DNA from 2 places in the Hydrogenophaga pseudoflava genome. Region 2 is predicted to be linked to the other one. Evidence: riboswitches for the same ligand, from Rfam matches in the RefSeq annotation. Region 2 holds a riboswitch; the other holds the start of a gene.
What was found. Region 2 has a riboswitch for cobalamin ahead of HPF_RS10085 (TonB-dependent receptor domain-containing protein). Riboswitches for the same ligand answer to the same signal wherever they lie in the genome.
Positions count from the first base shown of each region.

Region 1: linked by a shared signal. The riboswitch ahead of HPF_RS17765 (energy-coupling factor ABC transporter permease) and the one ahead of HPF_RS10085 (TonB-dependent receptor domain-containing protein) in region 2 are both predicted to bind cobalamin.

Region 1 is NZ_CP037867.1:3,693,137-3,698,976, reverse strand. It holds gene HPF_RS17790 (ABC transporter substrate-binding protein) at 1-172, shown strand, start outside; gene modC (molybdenum ABC transporter ATP-binding protein) at 182-1,285, opposite strand; gene modB (molybdate ABC transporter permease subunit) at 1,282-1,971, opposite strand; gene modA (molybdate ABC transporter substrate-binding protein) at 1,973-2,728, opposite strand; gene HPF_RS17770 (VF530 family protein) at 2,823-3,107, shown strand; cobalamin riboswitch at 3,482-3,722, shown strand; gene HPF_RS17765 (energy-coupling factor ABC transporter permease) at 3,959-4,636, shown strand; gene cobM (precorrin-4 C(11)-methyltransferase) at 4,650-5,432, shown strand; gene HPF_RS17755 (sirohydrochlorin chelatase) at 5,429-5,840, shown strand, end outside.
Region 2 is NZ_CP037867.1:2,071,166-2,077,005, reverse strand. It holds gene HPF_RS10090 (cobyrinic acid a,c-diamide synthase CobB) at 1-638, opposite strand, end outside; gene HPF_RS10085 (TonB-dependent receptor domain-containing protein) at 647-2,473, opposite strand; cobalamin riboswitch at 2,553-2,804, opposite strand; gene HPF_RS10080 (hypothetical protein) at 2,855-3,085, shown strand; gene HPF_RS10075 (cell division protein ZapA) at 3,082-3,459, shown strand; RNA gene ssrS (6S RNA) at 3,529-3,709, shown strand; gene HPF_RS10070 (sulfite exporter TauE/SafE family protein) at 3,780-4,595, shown strand; gene rraA (ribonuclease E activity regulator RraA) at 4,602-5,114, opposite strand; gene HPF_RS10060 (SWIB/MDM2 domain-containing protein) at 5,370-5,807, shown strand.

The DNA.
Region 1 (5,840 bases), 1.6 Mb from region 2:
CCTGTTCAACCAGTACGGCGTGATGCTGGTGAGCGCCGCCAAGCACCCGCAGGTGAAGACGGCCGACGGCCAGAAGTTTGTCGACTGGGTCACCGGCCCCGCCGGCCAGAAGGCCATCGCCGATTACAAGATCGGCGGCGAGCAGCTGTTCTTTCCGAACGCCACGAAATGACAGTGCGCCTCAGCGCACCATCGCCACGCCCTTGATCTGGGCGTAGACCAGCTGACCCGGCGCCAGCGCCAGGCGCCGGGCCGACAGGCTGCTGATGCGCGAGAGCAGGGTGGCGCCCTGGCCGTCGGCGCCCAGGCGCAGGCTCACCACCACCTGCGCCAGGGCGTTGTCCGTCAGGCTGTCCACCACCGCCGGCAGCACGTTGAGCACGCTGGTCTGCGCAGGCATCACCAGCGACAGGCTCACATCCCGCGCCTGGATGTGCAGGCGCGCACGCGTGCCAGGCTGCGGCACACCCTGGCGCGACTGCGGCAGCAGCAACTGCCCACCGTCGATGTCGTAGACCGCGAGCTGGTCCGCGGGCGAATAGCCGCTGCAGTGGCCCTGCAGCACCGAGACCGCACTGTCACCGCGCGCGAGCGGCAGGTTGCTGCGCGTGAGCATCTGGGCCAGCGGGCCGTCGGCCAGCACCTGGCCCTCTTCGAGCAACACCACGTGGTCGGCCAGCCGCGCCACCTCGTCCAGCGAATGCGTCACATAGACCACCGGCACGTCCAGCGCCTCGTGCAGCTGCTCCAGCCAGGGCAGGATCTCGGCCTTGCGCGCCGTGTCCAGGGCGGCCAGCGGCTCGTCCATCAGCAGCAGCTGCGGGCTGGTGGCCAGCGCGCGGGCAATGGCCACGCGCTGGCGCTCGCCGCCCGAGAGCTCGTGCGGCCGGCGCTGCAGCAGGTGGCCGATGCCCAGCAGCTCCAGCCCGTGGCGCCAGTCGTGCCGGCGCTGCGCGGCCGGTGTGCGGTCGAAGCCGAAGCGCAGGTTGCCCTCCACCGTCAGGTGGTCGAACAGGCTGGCCTCCTGGAACACATAGCCCAGTGCGCGCTGGTGCGTGGGCAGGAACACACCGCGCGCGCTGTCCTGCCAGGTCTGGCCGTCCACCACCACCGCGCCGGTGGCCTGGCGTTCCAGCCCGGCGAGCACGCGCAGGCAGGTGGTCTTGCCGCTGCCCGAAGGGCCGAACAGCGCGGTGATGCCGTGGCCCGGCAGGGCCAGTTGCACGTCGAGCGTGAAATCGCCCCGGTCCAGCCGGGCGTTCAGGGTCAGTGTGGTCTTGCTCATGCGGTGCGCACCCGGCGCGCCTGCCGCGCGTTGAAGAACTGCAGCGCCATCAGCACCGTGAAGGCGAACACCAGCATCACCGCCGCCAGCCGGTGCGCATCGGCGTATTCCAGCGCCTCGACATGGTCGAAGATCTGCACCGAGACCACCCGGGTCACGCCCGGGATGTTGCCGCCCACCATCAGCACCACGCCGAACTCGCCCACCGTGTGCGCGAAGCTCATGATGCAGCCGGTCACGATGCCCGGCCGGCACAGCGGCAGCACCACATGAAAGAAGCGGTCCAGCGGCGAGGCGCGCAGCGTGGCCGCTGCCTCCAGCGGCCGCTCGCCCAGGGCCTGCATGCTGTTGAGGATGGGCTGCACCATGAACGGCAGCGAATAGAACACCGAGGCCACCACCAGCCCGGCGAAGGTGAAGGGCAGGGTGGGCAGACCCAGGGACACCATCCAGGCGCCGATGGGCCCGTTCGGCCCCAGCCCCACCAGCAGATAAAAGCCCAGCACCGACGGCGGCAGCACCAGCGGCAGCGCCACCAGCGCGCCCACGGGCCTGGCCACCCAGCTGCGCGAGCGCGCCAGCCACCACGCCAGCGGCGTGCCCAGCAGCAACAGGATCAGCGTGGTCAGCGCAGCGACTTTGAAGGTCAACCACAGCGCCTGGAGGTTGTCCGGGGTGAGGAACATGTCAGAGGTCGTAGCCGTAACTGCGGATCAGGTCCTTGATGTTCGGGCTCTGCAGCAGCTTGAACAGCTCTTTCGCAGCCTCGTTGTTCGCTCCCCGCTTGAGCAACACCGCGTCCTGCCGGATGGCGTCGTATTGGGTCTGCGGAATCACCCACATCGACCCTTCTTTGAGTTGGCCGCCTTCCAGCACCTGCGACATCGCCACAAAGCCCACGTCGGCGTTGCCGGTCTTCACGAAGTTGAAGGTCTGGCCGATGCTCTCGCCCTGCACCAGCTTCGGCGCCAGCGCGTCCTTCAGGCCCAGTTTGTCCAGCACCTGCAGCGCGGCGGCGCCGTAGGGCGCGGTCTTGGGGTTGGCGAAAGCCACCTTGCCCAGGTCGGCCGCCTTGAGCACCGCGCCCTGGCCGTCCACACGGCCGGGCCTGACCGACCACAGCACCAGCTTGCCGTTGGCGTAGGTGAAGCGCGTGCCCGGCTGCGCCAGACCGTCCTTCTCCAGCATCTCGGGGCGTTCGTTGTCGGCCGAGAGGAACACATCGAACGGCGCGCCGTTCTTGATCTGCGTGTAGAACGCGCCCGACGCGCCGGTGGAGATCTTCAGCGTGTGGCCGGTGGTCTTCTGCAGCACCGCGGCGATGGCCTTGATCGGCTCGGCGAAGTTGGCAGCGACGGCCACCTGGGCTTCGGCGGCTTGGGCGGCGGTGTGCGTGAACGCGGTGCACAGCAGGACGGAAAGGGCAGAGAGCAGCAGACGCATGGGCACCTCGGTATGAAGCGGAATGGTGGCGGGGATCGTTATCCCAAAATGGAATAGCGAGTGTAGCGCGTGGCCAGCCGGGCAGAATCGCGGCATGACAGACGCACCACCGCCGGCCGAACAGCCCCGCAACCTCCTCCACGGCGTGACCCTCGAGGCCATGGTCCGCGCACTGGAGGCGCACTACGGTTGGGACGAGCTTGCGCGGCGCATCCCCATCCGCTGCTTCGCGATCGACCCGAGCGTCAAGTCCAGCCTGACGTTCCTGCGCAAGACGCCATGGGCGCGGGAGAAGGTGGAGGGGCTTTACCTGTTCATGCTGCGGGAGGCGCGGCGGTCGCAGCGGGGTAGCGTCAGAGGTTTCCAGGGCGGTGGCTGAGGAGCAAGGCCGCCGTGTCATTGGCGGCAAAGCAGCGATTGCCGTGGTTCGGGGGTATCCGCTCCAGGACTGCTTTGGTAGACGAGGCGGTCATTCAAATACCTTCAGCGGTCCTGGTCCAAAGACGAGATTCACCTTGCGATGCGTCGGCAACCAACAAGTTGCGCCCACCTGTGTGAAGGCACTGATCCCGAGGGTTCCGTTCAGCCGCGAAACAGTACTCACCCAGCACCCTTGCTTCAAGATCGCAGCATTGGAATTCAGAGTGCCCATGTCAGCCACGACGAATGGCTTTCAGGTGCGCTATGTCCCGATGCACGGGATCTGAGATTGCAACGTCGCCCCTCAAAAGGCCTCGAGCTGTTTTTCGGGGTATAGAATAAAAAGCTGTTGGTGCTCGTGATGCTGTTCAGGCATTGCAGTTCAACGGGAAGCAGGAGGGCGAGTCCCACACGGACGAACCTAACCTGCGCTGCCCCCGCAACGGTAAGCAGACGGGTGGACCAAGGCATTGCCAAGGCCCCCATTTCTCAAAATTTCGCCACTGGGTCACACCGGGAAGGCTTTGGGAAACGTTCTGTCAGCCCGGATACCGGCCAACAAGGAGGCTGTGCCCCAGGCGCAGCCGCATTACCCAAACACCGTCGGGGAAGGCGGTGAGGGGTCTTTGTCGGTGTCCTCATGTCGTCCCTTCGCATTGCTTTGCGAGTCTGTGCCAGCGCCTGCGCCTGCGCCTGCGCTCGCAGGGGGCTGTCCGTTCGCCGCTGGAACCTGTGCTCGCTTTCCCCTTGGGTCTTTGCCGCCTTTTCAACCGCGTTGTGTCCAACGCACCCAACCCAAGGAGTCACTTCATGCACATCGAACCAGGTCTGGTGGACGGGGCCAAGCTCGCACTGAGCTACGCCACAGCGGCCGCCTGTGGCGGCTACACGCTCAAGCTGTCTGCCGACATGCTCAAAACAGATGGCGCGGCAGCCCTGCTGCTGCGGGCCCTGCTGGCGACGGCGCTGGTGTTCTGCTTTTTCGAGGTGCTGCCGCACCACCCGGTGGGCGTGTCCGAGGTGCACCTGATCCTGGGCACCACGCTGATGCTGCTGTTCGGCGCGGCGCCCGCGGCCATCGGGCTGGCGGGCGGCCTGCTGATCCAGGGCCTGTTCTTTGCACCTTTTGACCTGCCGCAGTACGGCATGAACCTGACCACGCTGCTGGTGCCGCTGTTCGCCACCGCAGCGCTGGCTCGGCGCGTCATTCCCGACCAGATGGCCTATGTGGATCTGCGCTACGGCCAGGCCCTGAAGCTGTCCCTGGCTTACCAGGGCGGCATCGTGCTGTGGGTGGGCTTCTGGGCGCTGTACGGGCGTGGCCTGGGCGCCGAGAACCTGGTGAGCATCGGCAGCTTCGGCGCCGCCTACATGAGCGTGGTGCTGGCCGAGCCGCTGATCGACCTGGCCGTGCTCGCACTGGCCAAGACGCTGCGCGGCCTGCAGGGCAGCGCGGTGGTGGAGCGCCGTCTGCACCAGGCCGCCTGACCGGGGGCACACCATGGGCCTCGGAACGGTCTGGTTTGTGGGGGCGGGTCCGGGCGATCCGGACCTGGTCACTGTCAAGGGGCGCGACCTGATCGCGCGCGCAGGGGCCATCCTGTTCGCCGGGTCGCTGGTGAACGAGGCGGCCACCCGCTGGGCACCGCCGGGCTGCGTCATCGCTGACAGCAAGGACATGACGCTGGAGCAGATGTCGGCCTGGCTGATCGCAAACGCGGCGCGCTGCGACACCGTGGTGCGCCTGCAGACCGGCGACCCGGCCCTCTACGGTACGCTGATCGAACTGGTGCAGCCGCTGGATGCGGCCGGTGCGCCGGTGGCGGTGGTGCCGGGCGTGTCCTCGGCCATGGCCTCGGCGGCGGCGGCGGTCGAGAGCTTCACCCTGCCCGAGGTCACGCAGACCACCATCTTCACGCGGGTGGAGGGCCGCACGCCCATGCCCGACGGCGAGGACCTGGCGGCGCTCGCGGCGCACCGCACGACCTTGTGCATCTTCCTGTCCATCACGCTGCTGCACAAGGTGGAGGCCGGTCTGCGCCAGGCCGGCTGGCCCGACGACGCGCCGGTGCTGGTGGTGCACAAGGCCAGCTGGCCCGGCGAGGAGCGCATCGTGCGCGGCACGCTGGCCACCATCAAACAACAGTGCCGCGACGCCGGCATCGTCAGCCAGGCCATGGTGATCGCCAGCCCCACGCTGGGCGCGCGCCACTGGCCCGAGCTGACCAGGTCCCGGCTCTACGACCCGGGCTTCACACACCGCTTCAGGAAAGCCACGACATGAACGACACCACGATCCTGCTGGTGGGCCACGGCTCGCGCGAGGACTCCGGCAACCAGGAAATCCGCGACTTCGTCGACCAGTGGCGCGCCCGCCAACCGGCCTGGCGCATCGAGGTCTGCTTCATCGAATTCGCCGCGCCCTCGCTGCACGACGGCCTGCTGGCCGCGGCGCAGTCGTCGCGCCGCGTGCTGGTGCTGCCGCTGATCCTGAACGCCGCCGGCCATGCCAAGATGGAAATTCCCGAAGCCATCGAGCACGCCCGCGAGCACGCACCCGGCGTCGAGTTCCTCTACGGCCCGCACCTGAGCGCCTGCGACCCCATCCTCGCCATCCTCAAGCGCCGCCTGCGCCAGGCTATGGCCATGCTGGACATGCCCGACCCCACCACCACCGGTGTGGTGCTGCTGG
Region 2 (5,840 bases):
AGCCGTGCCATCGCATCGGGCAGTTCGGACGCCACCGTCAGGCCCAGGTGGCGCTCGGGCAGCGCAAAACCGGTGTCGCGCCGCAGACCGCCCAGCCAGCCCGCGTCGATACCCGCCGGCTCGCGGCCCAGATCGTCGCCGCGCACCGAGGCCCGCAGCATCTTCTCGTGCCCTTCGCTGGCCACGCGGTTGGCCAGCACACCGGCCCAGGGCAGGCCCAGGCGGTAGTGGCGCAGGCCGTGCACCAGCGCGCCGAAGGTGCCGGCCATGGAGCCGGCGTCGATCACCGCCAGCACCGGAATGCCCAGCTTCACCGCCAGATCGGCCGCACTCGGCTCACCATCGAACAAGCCCATCACTCCTTCGATCAGGATCAGGTCGCTGCTCGCTGCGGCCTCGTGCAGCCGCGCGCGCAGGTCGTGCTCGCCGTTGAGCCAGAGGTCCAGGTTGTGCACCGGGTGGCCGCTGGCCAACTGGTGCCAGTGCGGGTCCAGAAAGTCCGGCCCACACTTGAACACCCGCACGCGCCGCCCGGCCCGCGCGTGCAACCGCGCCAGCGCCGCGGTGACCGTGGTCTTGCCCTGGCCGGAGGCCGGCGCAGCGATCAGCAAGGCGGGACAGACGGCGGCGCGATCCATCGTGAACCTCAGCGGGGCGACCAGCTCAGACCCAGGTAGAAGCTGCGACCGGCCGTTGCGTAGCCCAGCACCGACTCGTAGTCCTTGTCGGTGACGTTGTCCACACGCGCCAGCAGCCGCCAGTCACGCGCGATGTCGGTGCTGGCCGTCAGGTTCAGCAGCGTGTGGGCAGGCAAAGGTTTCGTGTTGGCTTCGTCGTCGTAGCGCTTGCCCAGGTGCTGGACCTCACTGCCCAGGCGCCAGCCCCCCACCGGCACGTCCGCCGTCAGCGTGGCCTGCGTTTCGGCGCGGCGCGCCAGCAGCTTGCCGGTTTCGGCGTTCTTCGGGCGCATCAGGTCCAGCGAAGCGCCCAGGGCCACCTCGCCCAGTGTCGTGCCGCCGGCCAGCGTCACGCCGGTGTAGGTGGCACGGCCGGTGTTGCCGTAACAGCCGGCGTAGTCGCCCACGCCGTTGACACAGCTGCCCGGGCCGGCCAGGTAGTCGATCAGGTCTTTGACGCGATTGCGGTAGACCACCACGGAGGCGCGGCTCGCAGCCTCCTGCCAGCGCAGCCCCGCTTCCATGTTGCGCGCGGTTTCGGCCTTGAGGTCGGGCGTGCCGTAGATGCTGAAGCGCTGGAACAGCGTGGGGGCGCGGAAGGCCGTGCCCACCGAGCCGGTGAGCTGCAAGGTTCTGGACAACGCGTAGCCATAGGCCAGCGAGCCGGTGGTGTGGGCACCGAATTCGCTGTCGTCGTCGCGGCGGGCGTTGAGCTGCAGCGTGTGTTCACCGGCACGCAGGCCGTAACCCAGCGCAAGGGCGTTCTGATGCCGCTGGGTGTCGACCGGCGTGGTGCTGACGTTCTCCAGCTGGTCCTCCCGCCGCTCCAGGTCCACCGTGAGCTGGCCCGGCCCCACGCGCATCTCGTTGCGCAGCAGCCAGCTGTCCACCGTGGTGTCCGTCAGGTAGGTCGAGGGGGCAGTCTCGTAGCGGTCGGTTCCGCGGCTGACCCCCACGCGGGTGCTCCACACCTCGCTCCAGCGGCTGTTCCAGTTCATGCCCACAGTCTGCAGCCGCTGCCTGGCCTGGTCGTCCTGCCCCGGCATGAAACCGTCGTAGCCGGCCTTCTGGCGGTTGTCCAGCAGCGTGGCCTCCAGCTTCTGCCCCTCGGAAAGCTTCCATCCCAGTCGACCTGAGAACGACTCGTTGCGGTACCCGTCGCGGTCGGGGTTGCCGGAGGGCTTGGCGTTGAAACCATCGCTGCGTTCGGTGCCCAGACCGAAGGCGTAGTCGACCACACCATCGCCACCGCGCAGCGCGGCGTTCAGTTCGTAGGTGCTGTTCGACCCCACGCCGATGCGCAGCGAAGGGAAGAAACCCTTCTCCCCGTGCCGCGTGAAGATCTGCACGACACCAGCCATCGCATCCGAGCCATACACCGCAGCCGCCGGCCCGCGCAGCACCTCGATGCGGTCTACCTGGGACAACGGGATCGCATTCCAGGTGGCCCCGCCCGTGGATTGGGAGTCGATGCGCACGCCGTCGACGAACACCGCCGTGAAGCGGCCCTCGGCGCCTCGCACATACACACCCGTGGTGGACGCGGGACCGCCGTTGCGGTTGACGGTCATGCCCGGCAGACGCTCCAGCACGTCGGAGACCGACGCGGCACCCAGGCGGTCAATGGCGCCGCGGTCGACCAGGGTCACATCCGCCACCACATCTGTGACGGGCAGCTCGGACCGGGTCGCAGACACCACGACGGTAGGCAGGGAGGACTGTGCGAGAACAGGGAAAGCGATGGCGCATGCCAGGGGCAGCGCGGCCAGGCGCACCGGAGCAGAAAGGAAAGACATGAATGAAAACAAACGATGGTTGCCCTCGCCGTCTTCCCCGACAGCGCATGGGCGTCACGGCAACGGACCTGATTCAGGACACGTCACCACCGTGTTGGCCGGTATCCGGGCTGGCAGAACGACCTCCACCGCCTTCCCGGAGCGCCGGTCGAAACCGGTTGTCCAGTGGCTGTGGGGTGAAGGCAGGGACCGGGCGAAAGCCCGCATCCCGTCTGCTTACCGTTGCGGGGGCAGCGCAGGTTAGGTCGGTCGGCGTGGACTTCCCCTCCTGCTTCCCGTTGAACTGCGGCATGTGAACCACACCGCGAGCACCAACGGAATCCATTGTAAGCCCGTGCTCCTTGCGGCAACCCTACAATGAGTGTCTTACCAGTTGTCACCATGGCCGATCCCAAGCAAATTGACCTGATCGCCGAGCGCGTGGAACGCCTGCTCCTTCGCCATGAAGAACTGCAGCGCACCAACGCCCTGCTGATGGAGCAGGTGGCCTCGCTCAAGGCAGAACGTGACTCCATCAAGTCGCGTCTGAACGCTGCGCGTTCCCGCATCGACGCGCTGCTGGACCGGTTGCCGGTTGGAATCGAGCCCCCCTCCCACAAGGACTCCGAATGAACAAGCCGGCCTCCAAGCAGATCGAGGTTCAGATCATGGGCCAGAGCTATCTGCTGGCCTGTCCGGCGGGGGGCGAGCAATCTCTGCTGGACGCCGTGGAGCGTGTGGACACCGCCATGTGCCGCATCCGGGACGCCGGCAAGGTCAAGGCCCGCGACCGCATCGCCGTGCTCGCATCCCTCAACCTGGCGTTCGAACTGTCCCAGAAGGAAGCCGAGGGGTTTTCTTCCTCGTCCTTTCTCCCTCCAGAGCCGACACCCTTGCCGGGCTCCACTCCCCAGGGCGAGTTGCCCGACGCTGCTGCGCTGGCGCGCGCGGAGGAACTGGTGCGGCGCCTCGACCAGGCGCTGGGCAGTGACGGCCAGTTGATCTGAATCAGGAACCGGCCCTCAACTTTTCCGACGGGCGAGCCCATCCATAGGGCCGCCAGCCTCTACAATTTGCCCTGTCTGCAGTGCGTGCCGGGCTTTATATTTCCTTGAACCAATGCTCCATGAGCCCGGGCTTGGTACATAACGTGGCTGGTGTGAGCGTCTCGCGTCAGATGAACCCGAAGCCCCGTTGCCCTCGCCCACCTGAACCCCCGGTTCAGGATGACGGTCCGGTGGCACTTGCAGACACCTAATTCCCTTCGCTGCGGCCCCACGGATGTTTCCTGGGGCCGCACTCTTTTCTGCCCTCCGGATTTCCGCCCATGAGCCTTGAACCCCTGCTGATCGTCGAACTGGCCCTTCTGGGGGTGTTCACCGGGTTTCTGGCCGGCCTGCTGGGCATCGGCGGCGGCATGATCATGGTGCCGTTCATCAGCGCCATCCTCGCCCACCGTGGCGTCGCGCCCGGCCTGGCGGTGAAGATGGCCATCGCCACCTCCATGGCCACCATCATCTTCACCTCGATCTCCAGCGTTCGCGCGCACCACAAGCGCGGCGCCGTGCGGTGGGACATCGTGCGGCGTCTCGCACCGGGCATCGTTATCGGTGCCGCGGTCGCGAGCCTCGGGGTCTTTGCGGTCCTCAAGGGCGGGGCTCTGGCCTTGCTGTTCGCGCTGTTTGTGGGCTTCTCCGCCACCCAGATGCTGCTGGACAAGAAGCCGCAGGCCTCGCGCACCTTGCCGGGAACGGCCGGCCAGCTGGGTGCCGGGGGGGTGATCGGTTTTCTGTCGGGACTGGTGGGTGCCGGGGGCGGCTTCGTCAGCGTCCCGTTCATGACCTGGTGCAACGTTGCCATCCACAATGCCGTTGCCACCAGCGCAGCGCTCGGTTTTCCCATCGCACTGGCGAACGCCGCCGGGTACGTCATCTCGGGCCAGGGTGTGGCCGACCTTCCGGCGGGTTCGCTGGGCTACGTGTACCTGCCGGCACTAACGGTGATCGCCATGACCAGCGTGCTGATGGCGCCGCTCGGTGTGAAGGCCGCACACGCGCTGCCGGTGAAGTCGCTCAAGCGGGCCTTCGCGCTGATTCTCTACGTGCTCTCGGCGTACATGCTCTACAAGGGTCTGACGGCCTGAAGCCCGTCAGACGCCACGGTGCAATGGCCGGTCGGCAATCACGGTGCCATCCTCGTCGGCGTACAGCCATTCACCCGGACGCACGGTGACGCCCTGAATCTTCACCGCCACGTCGCGCAGCCCCTGGTTGCGCCGCTCGGTCGGCAGCGGCATCGAGGCCAGCGCGCGAATGCCGGTCTCGCACACCGCCAGTTCGGCCACGTCGCGGACGCACCCGTCCACCACCACGCCGGTCCACCCGTTGCGCGCGGCGGCGGCACCCAGGTTGCCGCCCAGCAAGGCGCGCCGCAGCGAAGCCCCGCCGTCGACCACCAGCACACGCCCATCTCCCGGTCCTTCGACGAGGGCCTTCACCTGGCTGTTGTCATCCAGGCACTGCACGGTCACGACCGGTCCGGCGAAGCGGCGATGGGCACCAAAGTCACGGAACACCGGCGGCAGCACACGGAAGGCGCCGCTGACGTCGCCCTTGTGTTCGTCGCACAGATCGCAGGTCGAAAAATCGATGGAAGAAGTCATGGTGAGCCACTCTCGAAAACAGGTTTTTCGGAGCCGAAATTGGAGCACGCTCTTTGTCGCTGGTTGGGGTGCGGCATGCAATACCGGGCGCAGTGTTGTTTTCGGGGCCAAAAAACCCCATTTTCCCTCTTGCGCAGCACAAAAATACCGCACCTCCACCTTGGAAGGACCATGCATCTCCATTAGCATGCGAGTCACCAGTGAGAGAGCGCGTTCTCCTCTGGCGTCAAACCACTTCTAGAAGGAATCCTCAACATGGCAACTGCAAAGAAAGCTCCTGCGAAGAAGGCCGCTCCGGCCAAGAAGGCCGCCGCTCCTGCAAAGAAGGCTGCACCCGCGAAGAAGGCCGCCGCTCCTGCGAAGAAGGCCGCCGCTCCTGCAAAGAAGGCTGCACCCGCGAAGAAGGCCGCCGCTCCTGCAAAGAAGGCCGCACCAGCCAAGAAGCGCACCCCCAACGCAGCCTTCATGAAGGCCATGACCCCCAGCGCCGCACTGGCCGCCATCGTCGGCAACAGCCCGCTGCCCCGCACGGAAGTGACCAAGAAGGTCTGGGAATACATCAAAAAGAACAAGCTGCAGGACGCTGTCAACAAGCGCATGATCAACGCTGACGCCAAGCTGAAGGAGATCTTCAAGAAGGCCCAGGCCTCGATGTTCGAAATGACCAAGATGATCAACGAACACCTGAAGTGATCAGGACGCAAAGGGGCCCAGGTGCTCCTTGCA